2 regions of the Edwardsiella tarda ATCC 15947 genome follow, and region 1 is predicted to be linked to the other one. Evidence: predicted binding sites of a transcription regulator. Region 1 holds the regulator's gene; the other holds the start of a gene.
The links. Region 1 encodes LexA, which represses DNA repair genes until DNA is damaged. Its sites were predicted from a motif close to TNCTGTATGTACATACAGNA; they were not measured.
Positions count from the first base shown of each region.

Region 1 (3,417 bases):
CGTAGGCGGTGAAGGTCAGCAGATTCATCAGCACCGCATTGACCGCGACCACGCTGGCCCCGAGACGCGCACCGATCACCGTCAGTGAGGCAAAGCAGATCTGCAATAGTAGCGAGCGCAGCATGATATCGCGGTTCAACGCCAGCAAACGGCGCAGATCGCCGCGCCAGGCGTGATGGAAATGTTCCCGCCGTAATCCACGCCGCCGCATGACATGCAGCAGCAACCCCACTCCCAATAACAGGGTGACGTAGTCGGCGATCAGGGTGGCCCACGCCGCACCGGCTACCTTCCAGCCCAGACCGACCACGAACCAGAGATCCAAAACGATGTTGACCAGGTTGCCCGTGACCAGCAGAAGGACCGGCGCCCGGGCATACTGCACCCCTAACAGCCAACCGAGGATCACCAGATTGGCCAAGGTCGCCGGTGCGCTCAGCCAACGAATGCTCATGAAGAGCTGCGCCTGAGCCTGAATTGCCGACTCGGCACCGACGATATGCAGAACCCATTCGATCAATGGGCCACGCAATACCACAATCGCGCCACCGGCCAGCAACGCCATGAGCAGGGGCTGAACCAAGGCTCGAGCCAGGGCCGGACGATCATCTGCGCCGTAGGCTTGGGCACATAGCCCGGTGGTACTCATACGCAAAAACAGCAATAACATGAACAGAAAGGTCGTCGCCATGCTGCCCACTGCTACCCCGCCCAGATAAACGGGTGAATCTAAATGGCCGATCACCGCCGTATCCACCACCCCCAGCAGGGGTACAGAGACATTGGATAGGATCATCGGCAACGCCAGGCGCCATAACGCCTTGTCCGCCTGCGGGAAACCTCGCATCCCTCCCCCTTATCAAGCTAGCCCGCGTTGACCGCGGCAAGCACCATAAAAAAACCCCGCGCACTCGATGTCCGCGGGGTAGAGAAATGACGGCGTGAATCGGCCGAGTGGAACCAAAACGGCTCAAGCCTGGGGCGATTTAGATCCAGTCGCCGTTACGGATCACTCCCACTGCCAGCCCCTCGATGGTGAAGTTCTGCTCGCGCAGATCGACGACGATGGGCTGAAAATCGCTATTTTCCGGCAACAATTGCACCACATTCCCCTGCTTTTTCAATCGTTTTACTGTGACTTCATCTTCAATGCGTGCCACAACAACCTGGCCGTTGCGTACATCCTGAGTCTTGTGCACCGCCAACAGATCGCCATCCAGGATGCCGATATCGCGCATCGACATGCCATTCACCCGCAACAGAAAATCGGCACTGGGTTTAAACAGCGAGGGGTCGACCTGGTAATACCCTTCGATATGTTGCTGCGCGAGCAAGGGTTCACCCGCGGCGACCTGACCGATCAAGGGCAAGCCAGACTCGTCCTCCATCAGCAGACGGATACCGCGTGAGGCGCCGGAGACAATCTCGATCACCCCCTTGCGCTGTAACGCTTTCAGGTGCTCCTCGGCAGCATTGGGCGAGCGGAAGCCGAGGCGCTGAGCAATCTCGGCACGCGTCGGCGGCATGCCGGTTTGCTCGATATGATCGCGAATCAGATCATAGACCTGCTGCTGCCTGGCCGTTAATGCTTTCATTCCGCCCCCTGTTCGTTTATACAGTTTTGCTGTGAGTATATACAGGTAGCGGATAATTTAAAACCGTGAAATACACAAAACAGCGGGCCCTAGGTGCGATCCCCGATAAGCCCCCAGCGCGCTATCAACGTCAATTTTTACTCTGTGCGCGGTAGATGCGCTGTGGGCGCCCCACCTTGCCGTAGACGATCTCTGCCACGATCTGTTGGCGTGCGGCGCAAAACTCTAGGTAACGGCGCGCCGTGGTACGGCTCAGCATCAAGCTCTGCGCCACGCTCTCTGCGGTATGGCGTGCCTGCTCATCGACGAATAACGCCTGCACCTTCTCCAGCGTCAAGGCATCGATGCCCACCGGCAGATCCTCTTTGCTGTCGCCGCGCGCATAGGCGTTATACATGCTATCGATCTGACGTTGGCTGGCATTCTGGCGCCCACTGAGCATGGAGTGACGCTGCTGATAACGCTCCAACGTTTGTCCCAAACGTTCGTAGGCGATAGGCTTAATCAGATAGTCGAAGGCGCCGCTACGCACCGCCTCGGAAACGGTATTCATGTCGCTGGCAGCGGTTGTCAACACCACACCACCAGGGTAACGTTGTTGAGCCAACTCATGCAGGAGTTGTACCCCTACCCCATCGGGCAAATAGTTATCCAATAAGATTAAATCCGGGTGAAAGCTTTTAATCATCGCCCGAGCTTGCGCCAGATTACCGGCCAGCCACAGTTGACCACAGCCGGGGTGATTACGAATAAACTCCGCGTGCATCTCAGCCAGTGGAGTCTCATCCTCGACGATTAATATATTGATTTTATTCATGCTCACTCTTCACCTTCGGGATAAATACAGAAAATAGGGTGCCATAGGGCTGGTTATCCTCCAGCGTAATGGTGCCCCCGCAACGTCCCACATAGCGGGCAATCAGGTAAAGGCCGATACCATGTTCCCCCGGTTCCTCCACCTTGCTACTGACGCCCTGCTCAAAAATTTTATCTTTCAACGCATCCGGCACGCCGCATCCTTGATCGGCGACCTCGATAATGACCTCCGCCCCCTCATCCGACAAGTACACCTCGACGCTCCCATTGCCCGCCGGGTTCTTCAGACTCGCATCGAAGGCGTTATCGAGCAGGTTGCCAAGCACCGCCGCGAATTCTGTACTATCTAAACCGCTGGGCAGGGCATGCAACTGGCTGCCTTCGACAATCGTCAACGTCAGCCCCAACTCGCGCGCCCGATGCACTTTACCAAACAACAGACCGGCAACCACCTTATCGCTAAAGGCATCGCGCAGATGATCGATCAACTGCTGTTGCTCCTGCGAGGCTCCGCGCACCATCTCTAACGCACGATCGTACTCCTTCATCTGTAGCAACCCGCTGAGGGTCGACATCCAGTTAAGATGCTCATGACGCACGGTGCGCAGGCTATCGACATACTGCCGGATCTGCGTCAATTGCGCATTCAGCGTATTGATATCATCTTTACTACGGAAACTGATGATCGCCCCAAGCAGGGTATCACCATCGCCGGAACGGATAGTGGCCCGATTGGCGATCACGTTCAAACCATTAAAGGTCAGAATGGCATCGCGCCGATCTTCATCGATACGATCGGTAAAGAAATCTGCCGGTGAAACGACCTGACTAATCGGCTGCCCCAGCCACTGGCGTCCCGGGGCACTCAGCCCCAACATTTTGCGGGCATTACGGTTTATTGCCGTGATCTGCCCCTCAGGATCGACGGCGATCAGCCCCTCGAATACCGCACCAAATAGCGCCTCCATCTGACGCACCACCTGCGCTATCTGACGAGGCTCCATGC
Region 1 is NZ_CP084506.1:3,308,244-3,311,660, forward strand. It holds gene dinF (MATE family efflux transporter DinF) at 1-847, opposite strand, end outside; gene lexA (transcriptional repressor LexA) at 987-1,595, opposite strand; gene dpiA (two-component response regulator DpiA) at 1,726-2,412, opposite strand; gene dpiB (sensor histidine kinase DpiB) at 2,405-3,417, opposite strand, start outside.

Region 2 (3,417 bases), 680 kb from region 1:
TAATGTACTTGAACTCGATCTCTTCTTTGCCTGAGCCGTAGAGCACTACCTTCCGTACCGCCTCGCTCAGTGAGTCGAAAGGCGCTTCGATATCAAAATGATAATGGTCGGCTAACGAGCGCAGCATCTGGAAATAGTAGAAGTTACGGCGATCCCAACCGCGAATCGCACCACCGGCTAACGAGAGCTCGCCATTCTGCACCACGCGATCGGGATCGAAGTATTGCTGAACACCCAGGCCATCACAGGTCGGACAGGCGCCTGCCGGGTTATTGAAGGAGAACAGGCGCGGTTCTAACTCCCGCATGCTGTAGCCACACAGAGGACAGGCGAAGTTGGCGGAGAACAGCAACTCTTCCGCCTGGGGATCGTCCATATCGGCCACGACCGCACTGCCGCCAGAGAGTTCTAGCGTGGTCTCGAATGATTCGGCCAGGCGCTGTGCCATGTCAGGGCGAACCTTAAAGCGATCGACCACCACGTCGATGCTGTGTTTCTTTTGCAGCTCTAGCTTCGGCGGATCGGAGAGATCGCAGACCTCGCCATCGATCCGCGCGCGGATATACCCTTGCGCCGCCAGGTTTTCCAGGGTCTTACTGTGTTCGCCCTTGCGATCCTTGATGATCGGCGCCAGCAGCATCAGACGCTTACCTTCCGGTTGCGCCAACACATTGTCGACCATCTGGCTGACGGTCTGCGCCGCCAGCGGCGTGCCATGCGTCGGGCAACGTGGCTCGCCGACACGGGCGAACAGCAGACGTAGATAGTCATGGATTTCGGTGATGGTGCCGACGGTAGAGCGTGGGTTATGTGAGGTTGACTTTTGTTCGATGGAGATGGCGGGTGATAAGCCCTCGATATGATCGACATCGGGCTTCTCCATCAACGACAAAAACTGGCGGGCGTAGGCGGAGAGTGACTCGACGTAGCGCCGTTGTCCTTCGGCATACAGCGTATCGAACGCCAGAGAGGACTTACCGGATCCGGACAGGCCGGTGATGACCACCAGTTTGTCGCGGGGAATGATCAGGTTGATATTCTTGAGATTGTGGGTGCGAGCACCCCGTATTTCTATTTTATCCATTACCGACTTCCCGGATTAACAGTTATCGATCTCTGCGTGCACAAACGTGATCAATAATTATGACATATTCAAAACTGAATGAATATCCAGTATTCAATAGCCGTACCGCTGACGGATTACGGCGTGCGCCGCAGAAACGATCGAGAGTGCTCAAGCGCCGCTGGCGTGTTAGAATTTACCGTTTAGACTGAATAAATTTACTTCATCAGGAGAGTCGATATGGCCAGCAGAGGCGTAAACAAAGTGATTCTTATCGGTAATCTGGGTCAGGATCCGGAAGTCCGTTATATGCCGAACGGCGGTGCCGTTGCCAACTTGACGCTGGCGACCTCTGAATCTTGGCGTGACAAGCAGACCGGTGAGCAGAAAGAGCGCACCGAATGGCATCGTGTTGCGCTGTACGGCAAGCTGGCGGAGATCGCCGGCGAATACCTGCGCAAAGGCTCTCAGGTATACGTTGAGGGGCAACTGCGTACGCGTAAGTGGCAGGATCAGAGCGGCCAGGACCGCTATACCACCGAAGTCGTCGTCGACATCAACGGCTCTATGCAGATGCTGGGGGGACGTCAGGGTGGCGGGGCTCCGATGGGTAACCAAGGTAACCAAGGCCAGCAAGGGGGCTGGGGCCAGCCGCAGCAGCCGCAAGGCGCCGCCTTCAGCGGTGGGCAATCCGCGCCTCGTCAGCAGCAGGGGGGTTATGCCGCGCCAGCACAACCGGCCGCACCGCAGAGCAACGAGCCGCCGATGGATTTCGATGATGATATCCCGTTCTGATCGCGCGGGTAGACGGTCAGAGAGCCCCGCGATGCGGGGCTTTTTCTTTGGCGTAATCGGCCATGAGGCGTGGCGAAGCATCGTGAAGGGTGATGCGGTGGAGATGGCCTACTATTTCTGCGGCTCGGCGAGCTGAGAGGGTGTGATGGTATTACGACGACTTTCCTGGATGGTGGGCAGTGGTGCCTGGCTGATGCCATGGGTATTGTTGCTCTGGCAGTGGCTGGAGACGGGGCGTTATCAGGCTGCGCTCTCCGCCCAGGCGTATCGAAGCTGGCAGATGACGGTACTGCTGGCCGATGCGGCCTTTGCCGGCCTTCTGTCATTATTGGCGTTGCTGGTGGGGGCGCTCGCCCTGGCACGCAGTACGCCGGAAAGTGTGCGGCCAGGCCAGCGTATGGTCGAGCTTGTGGTGTTGGCCCTACCGCTATTGTTTGCCATGTTCGTCGCCGGCCTGTTCTGGCTACATGGTTGAGTGGGCCCGTTGGATGGGCCCACTCGGTGCATTACGGTGTCGTTAGCTCATACTTTTTGATCTTGCGGTAGAGCGTCGCGATGCCTATCCCCAACTCTTCCGCCGCCTGCTTCTTGTTACTGTGGCGTGATAGCGCCTCGCGGATCATCTGCTTCTCCATCTCCTCCAGCGCCGTGCTGCCATGGTCATCGCAGGCCACACTACTCTGATAGTGGCTGTTGTCTTCGCGGTAGACCGGCGTGACCTGGCCATTGACCAGGTTCGGCGGCAGCAACGCCGTATCGATCACCTCGCCGCTGGGCACCACGTTGATCAGGTACTCCATCAGGTTACTCAGCTCGCGTACGTTACCCGGCCAACGGTAGCGTTTGAGTAACATCATCACCTGCGGGGAGATCCCCGGGTAGACCAGGCCGATACGCTTGGTATGCAGGTTAAGGAAGTAGTGGATCAGCAGCTCGATGTCGCCATTACGCTCGCGTAGTGGCGGTAGCGCGACGGGGATGACGTTGAGGCGGTAGTAGAGATCCTCGCGGAATTTTCCCTCCGCGATGTACTGCTCCAGATTCTGGTTGGTCGCCGAGATGATGCGGATATCGACGGAGACCGGGTTACTGGAGCCGATCGGCTGAACCTCCCGAGCCTCGATGGCCCGCAACAGCTTGGCTTGCAGCGTGAGGGGCATGTCGCCGATCTCATCGAGGAATAGCGTACCGTGATTAGCCGCCTGGATCAGGCCGACCTTACCGTTGGCCGAAGCCCCGGTGAAGGCCCCCTTCACATAGCCGAACAGCTCGCTCTCCAGCAGTTGGTCGGGAATGGCGGCGCAGTTGATGGCGATGAAGGGCTTATTGTTACGATCGCTCAACTGGTGGATGGCCCGCGCCACCACTTCTTTACCGGTGCCGCTCTCACCGACGATCAGCACGCTGGAGGGACTGGGCGCCACGCGGCTGATTAAGCGTTTGAGGGTGCGCATCGGACGACACTCCCCCACCAGATGTTCGATACGCGGATCGTCCGGATTCAGCTCGACGTTCATCGGCGAGTGAGACTGATGGAACGCCATCAGGAACAGCTGGTG
Region 2 is NZ_CP084506.1:350,746-354,162, forward strand. It holds gene uvrA (excinuclease ABC subunit UvrA) at 1-1,084, opposite strand, end outside; gene DCL27_RS01740 (single-stranded DNA-binding protein) at 1,304-1,858, shown strand; gene DCL27_RS01745 (hypothetical protein) at 2,004-2,333, shown strand; gene DCL27_RS01750 (sigma-54 interaction domain-containing protein) at 2,365-3,417, opposite strand, start outside.
Region 2: uvrA (excinuclease ABC subunit UvrA) is a predicted target of LexA. The motif match lies at 1,157-1,176, and genes of this name have one in related genera.